Regions from separate parts of the Macrococcoides bohemicum genome, predicted to be linked through region 4. Evidence: predicted binding sites of a transcription regulator. Region 4 holds the regulator's gene; each other region holds the start of a gene.
What was found. The regulator Rex, encoded in region 4, represses fermentation and respiration genes when NADH is low (regulators of the CRP and FNR family bind a similar motif). The targets are predictions, from matches to a motif close to TTGTGAAATATTTCACAA.
Positions count from the first base shown of each region.

Region 1 (5,721 bases), 360 kb from region 4:
TATTAATTTGAAGACTTTAAAGATTGAATCGTAGCTTTCACTGCCTCAGCAGACTTATTAAATGCTTGTTGTTCTTCATCAGTAAGTTGCAATTCAACGATGCTTTCAACACCATCTTTATTTAACTTTACTGGTACTCCGATATAAATACCTTCCTGTTTAAATTCACCGTTTAAATAAGCAATCGCTGGCAATACACGATTACTATCATTGATAATTGATTCTGCCATATCAACCATCGCCGCAGCTGGTGCATAATAAGCAGATCCAGTGCCTAATAAGTTTACAATTTCAGCGCCACCATTACGCGTTCTTTCAATAATGGTATCAATTGTTGCTTCATCCATTAGATCAGCTATAGGTACGCCACTTACCGATGAATAACGAATTAAAGGTACCATCGTATCACCATGTCCTCCTAATACAAATCCAGTAACATCAGTTACTGCCACATTTAATGCTTGTGCTACAAACGTTCTAAATCGAGCAGTATCCAGCACGCCTGATTGACCGATGACACGATTCGGCTCAAAACCAGATGCTTTATACACAGCATATGTCATTGCATCAACCGGATTAGTGAGTACAATGATAATACAATTCGGTGAGTATTTAACAATTTCTTTCGTTGCAGCTTCTACAATACCTTGATTGGTCTGTACTAGATCATCACGCGTCATACCTGGTTTACGAGCGATACCTGATGTAATCATTACAACATCAGAATCTTTCGTATCGGCGTAATCATTACTTGCTTTAATGTCGACGTTTTGATGTAATATCGGCATCGCCTGCATAATATCTAGTGCTTTTCCTGTTGTAGGATCTAAACTACCATAAGTATCAACAAGTACAATATCTGCTAATCCTTTACTTGCAGCAATAAAAGCCGCTGTAGAGCCAGTAAAACCACTTCCTACGATTGAAATCTTTTTCTTTGTCATGATAAATCCCCCTTATTAATTTAAAAAAAGGATAGTAACTATGAATTTCATTCATAATACTATCCTTAAAAGTTAGACTACTTTTCTAATTACATATTTTTGATTAATTCGTCAGCAAACTCAGAACATTTCACTTCAGTTGCACCATCCATTAAACGTGCAAAATCATATGTTACGACTTTAGAAGCTATTGATTTTTCCATCGCTTTTGTGATTAATTCTCCAGCTTCTTTCCATCCTAAATGATCTAACATTAATACACCACTTAAAATAACAGAAGACGGATTTACTTTATCTAATCCAGCATATTTTGGTGCAGTGCCGTGTGTTGCTTCAAAGATTGCGTGTCCTGTTTCGTAGTTGATGTTTGCACCTGGTGCAATCCCGATACCACCTACTTGTGCTGCTAATGCATCACTAATATAATCACCGTTTAAGTTCATTGTTGCAACAACATCAAACTCAGCAGGACGCGTTAAAATTTGCTGTAAGAATATATCAGCGATTGAATCTTTCACCAATAATTTTCCGGCGGCAATCGCTTCATTTTGAGCTTTATCTGCAGCTTCTGCACCTTGTTCAGCTTTAATTTTGTCGTATTGATTCCATGTAAATACTTTATCACCAAATTCACGTTCAGCTAAATCATAACCCCATTGTTTGAAGGCACCTTCAGTAAATTTCATGATATTCCCTTTGTGTACTAATGTTAATGACTTACGACCTTGCTCTAGCGCATAGTTTAATGCTGCTCGTACTAAACGTTCAGTACCCTCTTTAGAAACTGGTTTAATACCAATACCTGAAGTTTCCGGGAAACGGATATTTTTAGCACCCATTTCATTTTGCAAGAATTCAATAACCTTCTTAACCTCGTCTGATCCTTCTTTATACTCAATACCTGCATAAATATCTTCAGTATTTTCACGGAAGATAACCATATCAGTATCTTCAGGACGCTTAACTGGTGAAGGAACTCCGTCAAAGTAACGGACTGGACGAAGACATACGAATAAATCTAATTCCTGACGTAAAGCTACGTTTAAAGAACGGATACCTCCACCGATAGGTGTAGTTAATGGTCCTTTTATCGCTATTAAGTATTCTTCTATTGTATCTAAAGTTTCTTGTGGCAACCATTCTCCTGTGTTATCGAATGCTTTTTGTCCTGCTAAAACTTCTTTCCACTCGATTTTTTTCTCACCATTATATGCTTTTTCTACAGCAGCATCTAACACGCGAACAGCAGCATTCCAAATATCCGGCCCTGTTCCATCTCCGATTATAAAAGGAACGATTGGATTATTTGGAACGTTTAAAACACCATTATTATTCGTAATTTTTTCAGCCATTTTTATTATGCCTCCATTATTAGTATTTCTAACTTTAGTTTACCTTATATTAAAATTTTTAATCATATTATCTTTCTTCAACTGGAACATATTTTCGACCAACTTCACCAACATAAGTTGCACGTGGACGAATAATTCTGTTATCACTATATTGCTCTAAAATATGCGCAATCCAGCCAGAAGTACGAGATACTGCAAAGATTGGTGTAAATAAATCATGTTCAATACCCATTGAGTGATAAACTGTTGCTGAATAAAAATCAACATTCGGTAATAAACCTTTTTCTTCTTTTAAAATATCCGCAATACGCACAGACATATCAAATAATTCTTTTTGACCAGTCTCATCAGTAATTCTTCTAGACATTTCTTTTAAGTATTTAGCACGTGGATCTCCATTTTTGTAGACACGGTGACCAAAGCCCATAATTTTCTCTTTTTTAGCAATCTTATCTGCTACATAGCTATCCACATTATCCAATGAACCAATTTCATTCAACATTTTCATAACCTGTTCATTAGCACCACCGTGTAATGGCCCTTTTAATGCGCCAGCTGCAGCGACTACACCAGAATACATATCAGATAATGTAGAAACAGCAACACGTGCAGTGAATGTAGATGCGTTTAATTCATGATCTGCATGAAGAATTAACGCTTTATTGAAACCTTCTTCTTGTACAGCTGTTGGTTCTTCACCAAACAACATATACAAGAAGTTAGCTGCATAACTTAAGTCTTCTTTCGGTTTCACTACTTCTTTCCCTTGACGAACACGAGCGAATGCTGCTACAAGTGACGCTACTTTAGCCTGAATACGAATCGCTTTGTTCATATGAGCATCTTCATTAAATTCGTCAGCACGTGGATCAAAATGTGCTAAATAAGATAAAGAAGTGCGTAATCCTGTCATAGGATGAACATGATCTGCTGCATAATCTTCAAAATGACTGTACATTCTTGGGTGTAAAGTCATATTTTCAAATAATTGCTTCCTAAAATCAGCCAATTCTTCCGCATTCGGTAAACGGAAGTTCCATAATAAGAAGACAACTTCTTCAAATTGTGCATTTTCTGTTAAATCATCTATTTCATATCCTGCATAAGTAAGTTGATCACCGATAATTGAACTTACTTTAGTGTTTGAAGCAACAATACCTTCAAGGCCCTTCACTAATTCTGCCATTTTTGACTCCCCTTTGCATCATAATTTTTGTTATGCCAAATGTAATGGCTTTCACAACTCAATTATATCTAATGTCCTCACATTTGTGAATGAATTAGGAACTTAGAAAATTTTTATCTTACGTGATAACTTTTACTTATATTTAAATTTTTATTTTATCATTTAATTAATTCTTAAAAACATTAAGAATAGTTTAAAAAATGTTTGTGATTTTCAGTTTTTAATAAGATAATATAGATACTAAAAATGAAATGGGGATTAGTATGGCAAATCATCAGCATAATATCGAGGAACGAAACGATTTACAACGTTCGTTGTCAAATCGACACATTCAACTGATTGCGATTGGGGGCGCAATTGGTACCGGACTCTTCTTAGGAGCAGGGAAATCAATCAATCTGGCGGGTCCATCAATCTTATTTACTTATTTAATTATCGGACTCTTTTTATTCTTGTTTATGAGAGCACTAGGAGAATTATTATTATCTAATACAAACTATCATTCGTTTACTGATATTGCACGTGATTATCTAGGAGACTTTGTAGGTTATATTACCGGTTGGACATATTGGTTCTGCTGGGTAGTTACAGGGATGGCTGAAGTAACAGCCATCGCTAAGTATGTGCAGTTCTGGTGGCCGGACTTTCCGACATGGTTATCATCACTTTTATGTATCCTTGTATTAATGTTCTTAAACTTACTGACAGCTAAACTATTTGGAGAATTAGAATTCTGGTTTGCATTGATTAAAGTTATTACAATCGTTGCATTAATCATTACAGGAATCGTACTTATAGTCATCGGATTTAAAACAAACTTTGGAGTAGCAACGATAACAAATCTTTGGTCACATGGTGGATTCTTCCCAAATGGAACAAACGGATTCTTATTAAGCTTCCAGATGGCAATATTCAGTTTTGTAGGGATTGAGTTAATCGGTGTAACAGCTGGTGAAGCACAAGATCCTGAAAAAACATTACCAAGAGCAATTAACAGTGTGCCGATGCGTATCGTGTTATTCTATATCGGTTCTTTAATCATCATAATGAGTATCACGCCCTGGGATAAAATCGATCCAAACGAAAGTCCTTTCGTTAAGTTCTTCGGGTTAATTGGCATTGGATTTGCAGCGAGCTTAATCAACTTTGTAGTGATTACTTCTGCTGCATCGTCTTGTAACAGTGGTATCTTCTCTAACAGTCGTATGTTATTCGGTTTAAGTAAGAACTATTCAAAAGGAAACGATAGTTTCTTCCAACGTACGAATAAAGCCGGTGTACCAGCCAACGCAGTAGTACTCTCAAGTGTGTTGTTATTATTATCAGTATTACTGAATTACTTTATGCCTAATGCAAACGCAGTATTTACATTAGTAACGACTGTTGCAACAGTATTCTTTATCGTTGTATGGTCTATCATTCTTTCAGCATATCTTGTTTACTTAAAACGTAGACCACAGTTACATCAGTCAAGTCTTTACAAATTACCAGGCGGTAAAATTTCTGCTATCGCAATTCTTTTATTCTTCGTATTTATGTTCGCTCTATTGTTTATGGCTGAAGATACAAGAATGGGATTATTCGTATCACCATTGTGGTTTGTATTGTTAGCAATTATGTATGCTGCACAAGGTGGATTTAAAAAAGGAAGTTTTGATCCACATAATTATGATAATAAATAATAAATAATAAATAACAAGAAGCACAGGACATTAATCCTGTGCTTCTTGTTTTTATAATCAAATTCATCTATATATAGCAATTAATTTACTTTTGCATGTCCAACATAAACTTTGTTGTGCTCTGCATCTACAGTTACTAATGTACCAGTTTCTAGTTTTTCCATTACGTCTGCAACGCCCACAATCGTTGGTTTCCCTAACGTTAATCCAACAACTGCTGCATGAGACGTTAAGCCACCTTCTTCAGTTACAATCGCTAAAGCTTTTTCAATGTAAGGAACCATGTCAGCATCTGTAGATGGTGCTACAATGACTTTATCAGATAAGTCTTTATCTGCTAATTCTTCTGCAGATCTAACAGCTAATACTTTACCAACTGTAGCATTACGTCCAATACCTTGTCCTGCTGCAATGACGTCTCCAATTAAATGGATCTTCATTAAGTTCGTTGTACCAGCTTCACCAGTAGGGATACCAGCAGTGATAATAATTAAATCACCATTTTCAACAGTTCCTACTTCTATTGCTGCCTGAACCGCTTTATCTAATAATCCGTC
Region 1 covers NZ_CP054482.1:1,675,018-1,680,738, forward strand. Annotated here, with positions in the region: gene mdh (malate dehydrogenase) at 3-944, opposite strand; gene icd (NADP-dependent isocitrate dehydrogenase) at 1,034-2,302, opposite strand; gene HT586_RS08685 (citrate synthase) at 2,364-3,482, opposite strand; gene HT586_RS08690 (amino acid permease) at 3,746-5,164, shown strand; gene pyk (pyruvate kinase) at 5,245-5,721, opposite strand, start outside.
Region 1: the regulator Rex is predicted to act here: its motif matches at 3,522-3,539, upstream of HT586_RS08685 (citrate synthase).

Region 2 (5,721 bases), 1.1 Mb from region 4:
GTTTTTATTATGGAACAACAATCTTACGTAATTATTGATGAAACAGGAATTCATGCACGTCCGGCAACGATGTTAGTACAAACTGCAAGCAAATTTGAATCAGATATTCAATTAGAATATAACGCTAAAAAAGTTAACTTAAAATCAATTATGGGTGTAATGAGTTTAGGAGTAGGCAAAGATGCTGAAATCACTATCTATGCTGAAGGTTCAGATGAAAAAGAAGCTATCGAAGCTATCACAGATATTCTAGTTAAAGAAGGTTTAAGTAAATAATGGAACACATTAAAGGGATAGGCGCATCTGATGGTGTAGCGATTGCTAAAGCCTACCTTATGATTGAGCCAGACTTATCTTTTTCAGAAGAAAAAGTTACAGATACAGCTGCTGAAGTTGAAAAATTTAAAGCAGCTGTAAATCAATCAAAAGTAGAGTTAATGCAAATTAGAAATAATGCAGAAGTTGCATTAGGAGCTGATAAAGCTGCTATATTTGATGCGCATTTATTAGTTTTAGAAGATCCGGAACTTATTAACCCAATTGAAGAAAATATTAAAAATAATCAATCAAATGCTGCAACTGCTTTATCTGAAGTTGCAACTAATTTTGTTACTATATTTGAATCTATGGATAATGAATATATGAGAGAACGTGCAGCAGATATTAAAGACGTGTCTAAACGTGTCTTATCTCATATATTAGGTGTTACATTACCAAATCCGACTTTAATTGATGAGCCTGTAGTAATTATTGCAGAAGATTTAACACCTTCTGATACAGCGCAATTAAACAAGGCTTTTGTTCAGGGATTTGCCACGAACATCGGTGGACGTACTTCACACTCTGCAATTATGAGTCGTTCGTTAGAAATTCCTGCTGTTGTTGGTACAAAAAATATTACTGCTCTCGTTGAGCAAGGTGATTTTATAATCGTTGATGGCATCGAAGGAGAAGTAATTCTTAATCCTGATGAAGCTACAATTACTGCCTATAAGCAGAAACAATCTCAATTTATTGAAGAAAAAGAATTACTGAAACAACTTGTTAATGATAAAACTGTAACTTCAGAAGGAAAACATGTAGAACTAGCAGCAAATATTGGAACACCTGATGATTTAACTGGTGTTGTAAACAATGGCGCTGAAGGTATTGGTCTATATCGTACAGAGTTTTTATATATGGGACGCGATACTATGCCATCTGAAGATGAACAGTATGAAGCATATGCTAAAGTTTTAAAAGAGATGAAAGGTAAACGTGTTGTTGTAAGAACATTAGATATTGGTGGAGATAAAGAGTTACCTTATCTAAACTTACCTAAAGAAATGAACCCATTCTTAGGTTACAGAGCAATTCGTTTATGTCTTGCACAACCTGAAATTTTCAGACCTCAACTTAGAGCTTTATTACGTGCATCTGTTCATGGCAATTTAAGTATCATGTTCCCGATGATTGCAACAATTAACGAATTCCGTGAGGCAAAAGCTATTTTAGAAGATGAAAAAGCTAACTTAACGAAAGAAAATATTAAATTTAGCGATAATATTGAATTAGGTATCATGGTTGAGATCCCATCAACAGCAGCTATGGCTGATATCTTTGCTAAAGAAGTAGATTTCTTTAGTATTGGTACGAATGATTTAATTCAATATACTATGGCTGCTGACCGTATGTCTGAGCGTGTTTCTTATTTATACCAACCATATAACCCTGCAATATTGAGACTTGTGAAACAAGTCATTGATGCAAGCCATAAAGAAGGTAAATGGACAGGTATGTGTGGAGAAATGGCTGGGGATACAACAGCTATTCCACTATTATTAGGATTAGGCTTAGATGAGTTTTCTATGAGTGCGACAAGTATTTTAAGAGCTCGTCGTCAAATTAAAAACTTAAGTCAAGTTGAAATGGCTAAAATAGCTGAACAGGCATTAAACTGCTCAACGCAAGAAGAAGTAATCTCTTTAGTAGATGCTTATCTATAGTTAAACAAAATAAAGAAGAAGCTGAAAATTTTCAGCTTCTTCTTTATTTGATGTAAATCTTTGTAATTTGTGGTTTAGCGAATATTCTAATTGGTAAATGTGTACTACCAAGACCACGGGAAACATGAAGATACATGCTATGTTTTTTATATTTTAATCTAAATAAACCTTTTAAATATTTTCTCCCTAATGATGGTTTAATTGGTGCACCTAGAATAGGGATAAAAATCTGTCCACCATGACTATGTCCGGATAATTGGAGGTCAACATTAAATTGCTTAACAAAGTCTGCATAATCTGGTTCATGTACTAAAGTGATGGTGTAGTCATTGAGATGCTTTCTGTTGCGTAGTGCCTGTTCAATATTTCCGGATGCATTAAGAATATCATCAGTTCCACAAATATATATATCTTCTCCATCATAGTTTATATATTTACCAAAGTTATTCAGCACTGTAATATGACTATTAGTCAATACTGTTTCTAAACTATGTGTTAAGTGTGTACGCTGATCGTGATTACCATAAGAAAAGTACACGCCTAATGGGGCTTTAATTGTTTTTAGCAATGGTATATAATCATGAGGATTTTCTTTAAACACTTCTAAATTATCAAATAAATCTCCGGTAATCATGACGGTATCAGGTTGTAGTTTATTGATTATTTTAATGTGTTCTATTAAATCATGATAGTTATACTGAAAGCCGACGTGTAAATCTGAGATATGTACAATTGATAACGGTCGAGCATGGTGTAATCTCAAGCCTTTAATAGTTATACTATCGACATCAACATTTTTTGGATTGGAATGGAATAATGGTACTAAACTTTTTCCGAAGCGGTCTATCATACTATACATTAAAAACTTAAACATTTTTAGTCTCCATATACTTTTCAATGGCTTCGATATCTGGTGTATAGAATAATTTTTCATCTATTTTAATAAGTGGGGTACTCAATGCATCGTAATCAATCATCTCTATTTTATATGCCATATTTTTGATATTTTTTTCTTTAAATTGAAGAGAAGAGTGTCTGAAATAGTTTTTAATAAATTCGCATGGTGGACAATCATCTTGTGTGTATATTTCAATATTCATATCATTACCTCTTTTACTACTTTTTAATAACTATAAATACTATAGCGATTTCAGACAGAATTATCAATATTAATGGTATTATATGCAAATGTAATTTAAATAGTCCGAAGATGATCACATATTTGTCACAAAACTGTTAGGCGTTTCTCTTTATATTCCTTATAAGGTGTATTAAACTTAAAGAAATGTGAGTACAATCACAAAAGGAGGATTATTATGGATGGTGTTATTTTAAGTCGCTTATTAACAGCGATGACGTTAGGTTTTCATATAATTTTTGCCACCATAGGTGTAGGTATGCCACTGATGATAATGATTGCAGAAGGTTTAGGGATAAAATATAATAATCCGAAGTATACTGCTATGGCGAGACGTTTTGCTAAAACATTCACGATAACTGTCGCTGTAGGTGTTGTAACTGGAACGATTATTGGTTTACAGCTTTCATTATTATGGCCATCATTTATGCAGTTGGGTGGACAAGTTATTGCACTACCACTTTTTATGGAAACATTTGCGTTCTTTTTTGAGGCAATTTTCTTAAGTATATATTTATATACATGGGATCGATTTAAAAATAAATGGACGCATTGGTTACTAAATATTCCTATCATTGTTGGTTCAACATTAAGCGCGTTATTTATCACGAGTGTCAATTCATTTATGAACACACCGGAAGGTTTTAAAGTGAAAAATGGAGTGCTGGTTGATATTGATCCGATACAAGCGATGTTAAACAGTTCATTTTTTGTACGTTCTTTTCATGTTGTCACGACTGGTGGGATGACGATTGCTTTCTGTATTGCGAGTGTAGCAGCCGTGAAATTACTACGAAATAAATTCCCGGAAGATAAAGATTATCATATGAAATCTTTAAAAATGGCGATGATCGTAGGGTTGATTTTTAGTTTACTGACGATTTTAGCGGGCGATTTATCGGCGAAGTTCCTGCACAATGAACAACCTGAAAAATTAGCTGCAATGGAATGGCATTTTGAAAGTGATAAAAATGCTGACTTAGTCTTATTCGGTGTTCTTGATGAAAAAACACAAGAAGTAAAAGGTGCAATTAAAATACCTGGTATGCTGAGCTTTCTTGCTGATAACAGTTTTGATACTACTGTAAAAGGGTTAGATGAAATACCTAAAGATGAACAACCTCCTTTGATTATTCATTACTTCTTCGATTTAATGGTGTTCTTTGGCATGTTTAGTTTTGCAGTCAGTATTTTATATGTAATATTAAATAAGATGAAAAATAAGTTAGCAACGCATAATTTCATGCTATACTTAATTGCTTTAACTGGTCCTCTATGTATGTTAGCCATAGAATTTGGATGGTTCCTAGCTGAGATGGGACGTCAACCATGGTTGTTACGAGGTTATATGAAAGTTGCCGAAGGTGCTACACATGCTGATGGTGTGAGCCTTGTGCTTGTTGCATTCGGATTACTGTATCTTGTATTAGGGTTTTCATGTAGTTACGTTTTACTTCGTATGTACAAAGATAAACCAGCCCAATTTGATGTTGAGCAATATACCAAAGGAGGTGCCAAATAATGGATTATCAACATATTGGTATTTTAGTATTATGGACATTTCTATTTGGTTACGTTATTTTAGGGGCAATTGATTTCGGTGCAGGTTTCTTTATACTATATGCAAAACTTACAGATCAGGAAAATGAATTAAAGGACGTTATTTCAAGATACTTGAATCCTGTATGGGAAGTTACTAATGTTTTCTTAGTATTTTTCTTTGTAGGTATTGTAGGATTTTTCCCTGATACAGCTTATTATTTCGGTTCAACTTTGTTGCTGCCTGTAAGTGTAGCTTTATTGCTACTCACAGTTCGTGGCTCATTTTATGCGTTTGAAACGTATGGCAAAGACTCTAAGCTTGCGTGGGTCGCTTTATATGGTGTTTCAGGATTACTTATTCCTGCAGCTTTTTCAACAGTATTAACCATTTCAGAAGGTGGCTTTATCACAAAGACTGCCAAAGGTGTTGAATTGAAATGGTTTGAATTATTAATGAGTCCATTTGCATGGAGTGTGGTATTTTTATGTATCATCTCTGTGTTATATATTTCATCAGCATTTTTAACAGTTTATGCGCACAAAGCAAAAGATAGACCTGCTTATAAGATACTTCGAACATGGTTTTTAATATGGGCATTACCAATGCTTGTGATTTGTCAGTTTACATTTTTGAGTTTAAGACAACAAAATAAAGAGCATTTTGATATTGCAACAGGACAATACTGGTGGTTATTTGGACTAAGTATCGTATTTTTCTTAATCGCTTTTGCATTATATTATTTTGAGAAAAATCTTGAAATTGGCCTTATTATGGTAATTCTTCAATTTGCTACAGCATTCTATGGATATGGTATTTCTAAGTTACCTTATATTTTATATCCTTATGTCAATATGGATAAAGCTGTAGTAAATGAAACAATGGCATTCGGATTAGTCGTGGTGTTTATTTTAGGTTTACTTTTATTACTTCCTTCTTTATATTTATTATTGAGACTATTCGTATTTGATACCGAATATGTTAAAGGTAAGAAGAAATAACGGAGGGGTAGTATGGAAAAAGAATTTGTAGTTATCGGCTTAGGACGTTTTGGTGGG
Region 2 covers NZ_CP054482.1:935,461-941,181, forward strand. Annotated here, with positions in the region: gene HT586_RS04855 (phosphocarrier protein HPr) at 10-276, shown strand; gene ptsP (phosphoenolpyruvate--protein phosphotransferase) at 276-1,985, shown strand; gene HT586_RS04865 (metallophosphoesterase) at 2,029-2,859, opposite strand; gene HT586_RS04870 (glutaredoxin domain-containing protein) at 2,852-3,085, opposite strand; gene HT586_RS04875 (cytochrome ubiquinol oxidase subunit I) at 3,302-4,645, shown strand; gene HT586_RS04880 (cytochrome d ubiquinol oxidase subunit II) at 4,645-5,664, shown strand; gene HT586_RS04885 (potassium channel family protein) at 5,677-5,721, shown strand, end outside.
Region 2: the regulator Rex is predicted to act here: its motif matches at 3,271-3,288, upstream of HT586_RS04875 (cytochrome ubiquinol oxidase subunit I).

Region 3 (5,721 bases), 960 kb from region 4:
ATCTTAATATATGAGTATTAGGTTTACCTGTTAGTTTCAAATGTTTCTCATTATCAATATGTTTAATATCTAATAGAAATAAATCGGTGTTCTTCTGCATTTCATCGAAATGATGCATAAATGCTGGTGTCTCATTAAAGCAACCTGCAGATGTATCAACACAAGTAGAAATACCTTGCTGCTTTAACTTTGCAAATAACTCTTCAAGGAATGGTAACTGCAGTAACGGTTCACCACCACTAACAGTTACGCCACCACCTGAAGCGTTAAAGTAGGGGATGTAAGGAACTACTTCTTCTACAATTTCATCAGCAGTAACTTCTCTTGAAGGTGCACCGATTTCCCATGTATCAGGATTATGACAGAACTGGCAACGTAGGAGGCAACCCTGTGTAAATAATATATAGCGTAAACCAGGTCCGTCTACCGTACCTAAACTTTCTACTGAATGAATATGTCCTTTAATCATTTAAATCCCCGTCCTTTAATTACTTAGTGCATTGTTATATACTACATTTTTTCATGGAATGTTCTTGAAATAACATCTAATTGTTGTTCTCTTGTTAATTTAATAAAGTTTACTGCATATCCTGATACACGGATTGTAAGTTGAGGGTATTCTTCTGGATGTTCCATCGCATCAAGTAAAGTTTCTCTGTTAAATACGTTAATGTTTAAGTGGTGACCATGCTGCATTGCATATCCATCAAGTACACCAACTAAATTTTGTTGTTGTGAATCATCTTCTTTACCTAATGATTTAGGTACGATTGAGAATGTATTAGATATACCATCTTTACAGCAATCATAAGGTAACTTCGCAACTGAAGATAATGAAGCTAAAGCACCGTTTTTATCTCTGCCGTGCATTGGGTTAGCACCTGGTGCAAAAGGTTCTCCTTCTTTGCGACCATCAGGTGTATTACCTGTTTTCTTACCATATACAACGTTTGAAGTGATAGTAAGTACTGACATTGTATGTTCTGAATCGCGGTAAGTTTTGTGTTTACGTAATTTACCCATAAATGATTCTACTAATTCTACAGCGATATCATCGACACGTGCATCATTGTTACCGTATTGAGGGAAATCTCCTTCAGTTTCGAAATCTACAACTAAACCATCTTCGTTACGGATTGTTTTCACTTTAGCGTATTTGATTGCTGATAATGAGTCGGCTGCAACTGAAAGACCTGCAATACCTGTAGCCATTGTACGGATAATTTCAGTGTCGTGTAAAGCCATTTCAATTCTCTCATAGCTATATTTATCATGCATATAGTGGATAACGTTTAATGAGTTAATATAAACGCCAGCTAACCATTCCATCATTTGATCAAATTGTTTGTAAACTTTATCATAATCTAAAATTTCATCAGTGATAGGCGCGAAGTTTGGTCCAACTTGTGCGCCGCTTACTTCGTCAACACCACCGTTGATTGCATATAATAATGTTTTTGCTAAGTTTGCACGTGCACCGAAGAATTGCATTTGTTTACCGATCTTCATTGCAGATACACAACAAGCAATACCATAGTCGTCGCCATAACTTTCACGCATTAAGTCGTCATTTTCATATTGAATTGAGCTTGTTTTAATACTCATTTTTGCACAATATTTTTTGAAGTTTTCAGGTAAACGTGTAGACCATAATACAGTTAAGTTTGGTTCTGGTGCTGGACCTAAGTTATCTAATGAATGTAAGAAACGGAAAGAGTTTTTTGTAACTAATGGACGTCCATCAATACCGACTCCAGCGATTGATTCAGTTACCCAAGTAGGGTCTCCAGAGAATAATGCGTTGTAATCTGGTGTACGTGCAAATTTAACTAAACGTAATTTCATGATGAAGTGGTCGATGATTTCCTGTACTTCGATTTCTGAAATTGTACCAGCTTTTAAATCACGTTCTGCATAAATATCTAAGAATGTAGATACACGACCTAAACTCATTGCAGCACCGTTTTGTTCTTTAATTGCTGCTAAGTATGCTAAGTAAGTCCATTGAACAGCTTCTTTAAAGTTTTCAGCTGGACGAGAAATATCAAATCCATAAATATTACCTAATTCTTTTAATTCATTTAATGCACGATATTGTTCAGAAACTTCTTCACGCAAACGAATAATGTCTTCTGACATTACTGATGATAAGTTATTGAAGTCTTTTTGTTTTTCATTCATTAAGAAATCTACACCATATAATGCAACACGGCGGTAGTCACCGATAATACGACCACGTCCGTAAGCATCTGGAAGACCTGTAATGACACCAGCTTTACGACAAGCTAACATTTCTTTAGAGTATGCATCGAATACACCAGCATTGTGTGTTTTACGATAATCTGTAAATGTTTTTTCAGTTTCTTTATCTAATTCATAGCCATATGCTTCACAAGCAGCTTTTGCCATACGAATACCACCAAATGGTTGCATAGAGCGTTTGAAAGGTTTCTCAGTTTGAACACCGACAATTGTTTCAAGATCTTTATTTAAATAACCTGCGTCATGCGATGTGATAGTAGATGGTATTTTTGTATCCATATCCCACATACCACCACGTTCACGTTCTTCTTTTGTTAACTGCATAACTTGATCCCATAATGTCTTAGTTGCTTCAGTTGGTCCAGCTAAAAACTCATCTTTACCGTCATATAAAGTGTAGTTTAGTTGGATAAATTCACGAACGTCGATTCTTTTGTTCCATTTACCAGTTTTAAAACCTTCCCAAGCATGTGTTTTTTTAGTTTCTTCTTTAAACATATTAATCCCTCCAAATTTTCATTATGTTAAATACTTCACAATACTATTATAACAACTTTACGTGAAAATAATCACATTATTTTGGAAACGGTTAATTTTTTTGAAAATGTTGATTTATAGCTTTTTATCTGTAATGGTACACATTATTATTTTGTTTTTTGTATATATAACAGCTAAGATTTATAGCTTTTGGAGTCCATTAATATTTAAGTTTAGTGTGGAGTTATCAAACATATCCATGTACAATAAAAAAGGTGAAATAACATGAGGAAATTATTGATAAATGAAACAATTAAGATAAAAGAAATTGCCGCATTACATGAAAATATCCCATTAACTTACGATTCATCATATAAAGTAACACCTTTGGATATTGATTTGCGGTACGAATCAATTCAATTACTGATGAAGAATAAGCAAGATCAGATTATAGTCCTGGAACAAAACAACAAAATCTGTGCATACATTTGGTATGCAATAGATGATGGAATACATATTAAATCAACATTTGTTTATCCGGAATATCGTAATCAAGGATACGCGATACAACTCAAGAACTTTGTTGAAATAATCGCCAAAGAACAACACATTGGTATTATATACAGTGATGTTGATACGAGAAATTTTCCGATGAAACAATTAAATGAAAGATTAGGATATCAATTTAAAGAGCATAGTAATCGAATGATAAAAATAATAGAGGTGCAAAATGATTAGAACGCTTTATATTGATGAAACGAATACGTTGCATGTTTGTGATTCACCCTATGATATAGAAGTAACGCCGAAATGGTTGTGGGTGGATATGAGTGAACCAACAAAAGAAGAGAATTTACTGCTAAGTCAGTTTTTTCACTTTCATCCATTATCTATTGAAGATGCAACGACGGTTAAACAACGCCCGAAATATAAAGAATATGATGATTATTTATTTTTCGTCTTTCATGCAATTGACTTGCGTACGATGAAACCTGAAGAAATTGATATCTTTATCAATTCAACCCTTATTGTGACTTATCATAAAGAAGCTTCTGAAGAGGTGGATAAAGTCTGGCATACGATGCTAAACAAAAAGCCGAATGAAAAGGTTACGACAAATGAAGTGATGTATAAAACGCTTGACGCCATCGTCGATAACTATTTCCCGTTCGTATATGATTTAGAAGACAAAGTATTCTCGTTTGAAGATAGGCACTCAGTAGATATATCAACTGAGAACTTAATAGATGAAACGTTTGATTTGAGAGAAGATCTATTATTGATTAGACGTACAGTATTGCCAATGCGAGATTTAGTATATCGACTATTAGAAGGCAGAGTATTGGCATTAAGTAAGAAACAGAAAATATTTCTGCATCATATTAATGACCATTTAATTAAGCAGGTAGAGATGATTGAATCTTCCCGTGAGATGACAGCGGATATTCGTGATAATTATATCTCACTGAACTCTTTTAGAATGAATAATATCATGAAAATTTTAACAATATATTCAGTAATTTTTATGCCACTGACTTTAATTGCAGGAATTTACGGGATGAACTTTGATGTCATGCCTGAATTGCACTGGAAATACGGATATTTAGCAGTATGGATTGTGATGATTGCTATTACGGTTGGAATGATAGGCTACTTCCGAATAAAGAAGTGGTTTTAAAATAAAAGGAGCAGAATTAAATTTCTGCTCCTTTTATCATTATTTCACATATGTACTACAATAATAAATATTGTGCCATTCTTTAAACATTACACCTTTGTCACCTTCGATAGGGTCGTGTTCTGGTAACTTTACACTATTTATCGTACTGTTAATTGTTTGGATTTCTTCATAGCTTGTTAACGTTTCAACATCAATATCTGTTGGGTATGCACCGACTACTTTAAAATCTTTACTTGCTTCGAGACTTTTATGACCATAGCCTGCAGGGAGTAATAATGCATCACCTTGTTTTACTTTTAACTGACTTCCTGATTCACCGCCTATCATTAAGGTTGCTTCACCTGAAGCGATACCAAGCACTTCATGTGTATTAGGATGGAAATGATGATAGTCAAATACACCATTTGTCCATATACCTGTCCATTGATTATGTTTAAATATTTCAGTAAAATCTCCTTCAACTTCCTGATAGACGATAACTGGCAGGATCATGTGATTCGGTGTGCTTTTTGATACAGGACTATGAATTATTTTATATTTCATAATTATTCCTCCTCTTAATGATATATTATTATTGTTCGTTATTTCTTTTTATAAAGCAAAAGATAAGATTTTAACCAAATGTTAATTCCATACGAAATTTATATTCTATGTTAAAATAAAGATAGAATGATGAAGGTGGGATTAACTTGAAAAACTTTGCGTACTTAGCAATTTCAGGTGCTTTATTTTTAACTGGCTGTAGCAATGATGATACAACAGCGATAAAAAAAGATATAGAATCATTAAAGCAGCAAAAAGATAAATCAGAAAAAGAATATAAATCATTACAGGAAGATAATAAATCGATTGATAAAGAAATTAAAGAAAAGCAGTCTGAAATAGATACGCTGAAAAAAGAAAAAGAAGCTGAAATAAAAGTTCAAATTAAGCGTGAAGAAGCTGCGAAGAAAAAGCAGGAGGCTATCGATAGACGCAATCGATTGATCGCAAAACAAAAAGCTGAACAGGAAGCTAAAGTGCGTGCGCAGAAAGAAAAGAAAACAGCACAGGCAAGAAATAAAGCGACCATGCCAAACACAATTGCGGCAAGTACAAATGGTAAAATTCAAACGATTAAATCAATTCGTAACGTCGGACTTGATTTTAATGATGCCGGCATGAAGATATCAATTAACCGTATACAAATATTTAAAGTAACAGATATGCCAAAAGATCAGGTCGTACTGTTCGATGGTGAGACAGAAGGTTATGTACTAATCTATGAAGTAACTGCAGAGAATACTTTAGATAAGCCGTTA
Region 3 covers NZ_CP054482.1:638,928-644,648, forward strand. Annotated here, with positions in the region: gene pflA (pyruvate formate-lyase-activating protein) at 1-469, opposite strand, end outside; gene pflB (formate C-acetyltransferase) at 511-2,760, opposite strand; gene HT586_RS03375 (GNAT family N-acetyltransferase) at 3,025-3,477, shown strand; gene corA (magnesium/cobalt transporter CorA) at 3,470-4,417, shown strand; gene HT586_RS03385 (cupin domain-containing protein) at 4,457-4,963, opposite strand; gene HT586_RS03390 (DUF5068 domain-containing protein) at 5,110-5,721, shown strand, end outside.
Region 3: the regulator Rex is predicted to act here: its motif matches at 2,784-2,801, upstream of pflB (formate C-acetyltransferase).

Region 4 (5,721 bases):
TTTGCTGTTGGGCTGCTTTCAATACACCGAGTGCAATATTATCTGTTGCACAAATAAGTGCATCATATTTATCTACTAACTGCTTTGCAGTTTCTGTTGCATCCTGAAGTTTAAAAGTCGTTTCGTATATAGGGATGGTTTGACCAAACCCTTTAATTACACCTTGTTTTCTTTTTTGACCCACTGCAATATCAGTTTCAGGTACACCAAGATAAGCAATATTTTGATATTCGAGATTTTTAAAATATTTACCGATATTTATGCCTGCTGCATAATCATTCTGAATAATTGAGTGGATATGTTTATCTTGTTGACCAATAAGCAGGAAAGGTTTATCTAATGAATCGATGAGTTCAATATGTTCTTCAGTTAAAGTCGTAGCCAACAGAATGATACCATCTACTTTACTCGTATGAAAAGTCTTAATCGCATTTAACTCTAAATCAAGTGATAGATCAGTATTGGCAATTAAAGTTTGATAGTTTTGACGGCGTAGTGTCGTTTCTATACCGAGTAACGTTTCATTAGAAGCATATGAATTTAGACGGGGTACGATAACACCTATCATGTTGGTGCGTTTCGCTTTTAAACTTTGTGCAAACTGGTTAGGCTTGAAACCCGTTTCCTGCACAATTTTATCAATTTTCTGTCTCGTCTTCTCACTTACTGAACCACCGTTTAAATAGCGTGAGACGGTGCTTTTTGAAACGCCAGCGAGATTCGCAATATCTAATATATTATTCATGCTGCCACCCCTTACATATTGACTTTATTTTAGCATGTTTTAGAAATTCGTGATATAAAGAGAGTGTATTGATCATTGAATATCTAATAGGAGACTTTATGATTATCAAAACAAGACAACCTTCCTCTTCTTTGCTTCAGTTACACCACCTCAAAGGACGCAGTAGTCTCGATTTATCCGATTATGAATTAGAATTAAAAGGCTATTACGGCGAGCAACTACTTGATCGTATTGTTAGTCGTGTAGATTTCGGAAATGCATTAGTCATTCAGGATTTACGATTGTTAGATGGTAAAACAGAACGACAGTTCGATACAATAGTAATCGTGAATCAAAGTGCATATATATTAGATGCGAAATACTATACCAGGGATTCTCGTTATCAAGATGGCAAGTTCTATCACGGTTATAAAGAGATTGAAAATCCTGATTTACAGATCAGCAGATCTGAAACTTTTTTAAGGAATTATATATGGAAGCATTTCGGCGTGAACTTTACAGTAGTGGGTTTTTTTGTATTTGTAAATAATGATGTGACGTTTAGAAATGACAGCAGACATCCACGCTTGTTACACGCAAACGAATTACAGTCATCATTTCATGAATTAAAGATGCACCCTGTAATGGAAGTTGACTATGATATTGCAGAATCACTTGTGAAAGCTCATCGATTAGAATCAATTCATAGTGTTGAACTGGATATTTCAGAAGCTGTGTTTTTTAAAGGTTTGAAATGTCCGAAATGTGCTGTTGTGCAGGACGTAGAATTTTCTAACCTGTTAAAGATGCCATGTTGTCATGAAATTTATCGTTTTAATGATGTGATGTACTATGCACTTAAAGAATATTGTGCAATTCATAAAGTGAGCAGTGTGAAAGTTGGTAAATTTACGAATTTTATTACGGGAAGTGATAGGAGAAACTACAAAATCGAGCGTTTTATCAGGAAAAATTTAAAACGTACTGATAAAGAAGGTACATATCAAATTTGAGTTGGATATTAATGGGTATAGATGCACACTTCTGTTTCCATGTGGGCATTTGTTTGAAGTTTCTTCCTGTTCGTGCACACTTCTGATTCCATGTGGGCATTTGTTTGAAGTTTTTTCCTGTTCGTGCACACTTCTGTTTCCATGTGGGCATTTGTTTGAAGTTTCTTCCTGTTCGTGCACACTTCTGATTCCATGTGGGCATTTGTTTGAAGTTTCTTCCTGTTCGTGCACACTTCTAGTTTGTTGTGGGCATTTGTTTGAAATTTTTTCCTTTTCGTGCACACTTCTGATTCCATGTGGGCATTTGTTTGTAGTTTTTTCCTGTTCGTGCACACTTCTGTTTCCATGTGGGCATTTGTTTGAAGTTTCTTCCGTGAAATATCAAAAAACTAACCACTCTCCAGAGTGGTTAGTCCATTAGTTCTTCTTCAATTAAACGTTGTTCACCTTTTAAAAATTGGCGATATCCAATCTTACTAATTTGTATGCTCACTTCATATAACAACAACATCGGGAATGAGAACATCAAATATGAAATTAGATCCGGCGGTGAAATTAATGCAGTAATCACAAATAAAGCAAAGTATGCGTATTTTCGATTTTTCTTTAAGAACATCGGTGTTACAATTCCAAGTCTTGTTAGAAATAACAGCAGTATCGGTAGCTGGAACAAGAATCCGAATGGAATCGTAAATCTCAGCATTTCATTGAAATACTCCCTGACACCGATCATCTGATTAACCCCCATCTCACTCGCAAGTCCAATGGTGAACTGAATCAAATAAGGAAATACATAAAAATAGCTAAAACTGAGTCCTAATAGAAATAAAATTAAACTGATTGGAATGTATGATAATGTTGCACGACGTTCTTTAGGATGTAATCCGGGTGATATAAATGCCCATAACTGATATAAAATGACGGGCGATATAATGATCAATGCAATAATCATTATCACTGTAATATAAATCGTTAATGGATCACTCACTTTAAAATAATGTAATTCAATACTTTTAGGTACATCATCTTTTGTTAAGAATTTTGTAACTGGTTTACCAAAGTAAAATCCGACTGCCGTCCCTGCTACTAAACAATAGAGCACGACCATAATGCGTTTACGCAACTCGTCCAAATGCTCAACAACGGTTAAATCATCTTTATTCATCTAAGGAATGAACCTCCTCATAAAAAAACGGCAAACACTGTCGCCGTTTTGAATTTCTAAATTATTTTACGTCTTTGTTATCTTTGTCATGGTCTTTCATAATACCATCTGTTGCATCTTTAAATTCTTTTAAAGATGTGCCCATCGCACGACCGAATTCTGGTAATTTCTTAGGTCCGAAAATAATTAACGCGATAATCCCTAAGAAAATAGCAATTGCAGGTGATATCATACCAACTGTATTTACAAATAACATCTATTTTACCCCCTAATGATTTTTCATAAAGAATATTAGCGACTGTAATTCAACACCCAAATCAATGTGATGTACATGCACCCCATTTGGCACTGTTAAACGTTCTGGTGTAAAGTTTAATATACCTTTTATTTGTGCTTTTGTCACTCTATTTGACACATCTTGGGCAACTGCACCTGGTACAGTTAATATTACAACTTGAATGCCAGTTTCTTCAACAATTTTTTCGAAATTCTTCATATCTTCAACTGTTATCTTACCAATCGTCTTACCGATTGAAGTTGAGCTTGTATCAAAGGCTGCTGTAATCTTCATGCGATCATTGATCGAGAAGTTATAATTAACAAGTGCAGTTCCCAGATTCCCTACCCCAATAATTGCAACTTTTGTAATCATGTCTTGCTGTAAAGTTGTCTTAAAAAAGTTTAATAAAAAGTTAACGTTGTAGCCATATCCTTTTTTTCCTAGCTCACCAAAATAAGAAAAATCTCTTCGTATTGTTGCCGAATCAATTTGTAAGCCCTCACTTAGCTCCTTACTACTGACTCTTTCTACATTTGAATTATATAACGTATTCACAAAACGATAATATAAAGGAAGTCTCTTTAGTGTGGCTTTAGGAATCTTTATTTCGTTCTTTGACATCCTACTCACCTGTTTCAAGTAAATTTGTGATAGATTTCACATCACTTTTGATTATATCACTTAACGTATTAATTGACTATGTGAAATTTCACAAAACTGATTAAAATATTCCCACCTTATCGTACTTCATGTACAATGAAAGTGAGGTGAAATAACTTGATATTATTACAAGCAAGCAATTTAACTAAATCCTATTCAGGTGAAAATATATTTTCGAATGTGAAATTCGAAGTTAAATCTAACGACCGTATCGCTATCGTCGGAAGAAATGGTGCTGGTAAAACCACTTTAATGAAGATTCTAGCCGGGACTGAAGATTACGATACAGGTAATCTTTCAATGTCTAAAAATATCAGACTCGGCTATCTTACTCAGCAAATGACTTTGAATGCAGAAGGAACCGTCTACGAAGCGATGAAAAAGCCGTTCCTTCATCTTGAAAAAATGAAGCAGGAATTAGACAAAATCGCTTTGTATTTAAGCGAAGAAAGTCATAATGCGCACACGGATGCATATCAGGAGAAATTAACGAGCTATGAGAAATTACAACAACAGTTTGAAGCTCAGGATGGCTATCTTTACGAAACTAAGATTAAAACAGTGCTCTCAGGTCTAAACTTTAAACCTGAAGACTTTGATCAGAAGATCGATACATTTTCAGGTGGACAAAAGACACGTCTTGCTCTTGCTGAAATGCTACTTCATAATCCAGACTTACTACTACTCGATGAACCTACTAACCATCTCGACATGGATACAACTGCCTGGCTTGAAAATTATTTATCGACGTATGATGGTGCCATCGTGATTATCTCACATGATCGCTACTTTTTAGATAAAGTTGTGAACACAGTATACGATGTGGCATTAGGTCAAGTTCAAAAATATGTCGGTAACTATTCTAAATTCATTGAGCAGCGTGATCAATTTTACGAAAAGATGCAGGCACAGTATGAGCGACAACAGGCTGAGATAAAACGTCTGGAAACCTTTGTTCAAAAAAATATTACACGTGCGTCAACGAGTGGTATGGCGAAATCACGTCGTAAAGTACTTGAGAAGATGACTAAGATTGATATTCCGAAACAAGACGATCACTCGATGAATTTAAGATTTAATATTCAGAAGGAAACAGGAAATGACGTCTTACGGATCGATGACCTTGCTATCGGCTATGATACGCCACTTGCTGAACATTTAACCTTAGATATAAAAAAACAGGATGCTGTTGCATTTATCGGGCCAAACGGTATCGGTAAAACAACGCTTATTAAAACTATTGCTAAACAATTAACCGCACTGCACGGTGACATTAAGTATGGTGCTAATCTTTCAATCGGTTATTACGATCAAAAACAGGCAGAATTTTCTTCAAATAATACTGTACTAGAAGAATTATGGCAGTACTATCCAACGATGCCTGAAAAAGATATTCGTACCGTACTGGGACGCTTTCTATTCGTTCAGGATGATGTTAAAAAGATTATCAATGACTTATCAGGTGGAGAAAAAGCAAGATTACAACTTGCTAAACTTAGTCTTGAAGAAAACAATGTGTTAATCCTTGATGAGCCGACTAACCACCTGGATATTGATGCAAAAGAAGTACTTGAAGATGCACTTATCCATTATCCCGGCACCTTGTTATTTGTCAGCCATGACCGTTATTTCATCAATAAAATAGCGACAAAGATATTCCAGATGACTGATAAGGGTGGAAAGCTATTCCTCGGCGACTATTCATATTTTATCGAAAAAGAAGAAGAACGATTAGCCCACGAAAGCTTAGTCGAACAGGAGTCAAAGCAAATTACTAAAGAAACGACCAACGATGACTTTAAAGCGAACCAAAAAGAAAGACGTAAACTAGAACGTCAATTAGAAAGTACAGAAAAAGATATTCAGCACCTGGAAAGTC
Region 4 covers NZ_CP054482.1:2,033,242-2,038,962, forward strand. Annotated here, with positions in the region: gene HT586_RS10670 (LacI family DNA-binding transcriptional regulator) at 1-745, opposite strand, end outside; gene HT586_RS10675 (nuclease-related domain-containing protein) at 844-1,737, shown strand; gene HT586_RS10680 (hypothetical protein) at 1,746-2,084, opposite strand; gene tatC (twin-arginine translocase subunit TatC) at 2,147-2,902, opposite strand; gene tatA (twin-arginine translocase TatA/TatE family subunit) at 2,964-3,158, opposite strand; gene HT586_RS10695 (redox-sensing transcriptional repressor Rex) at 3,171-3,803, opposite strand; gene HT586_RS10700 (ABC-F family ATP-binding cassette domain-containing protein) at 3,960-5,721, shown strand, end outside.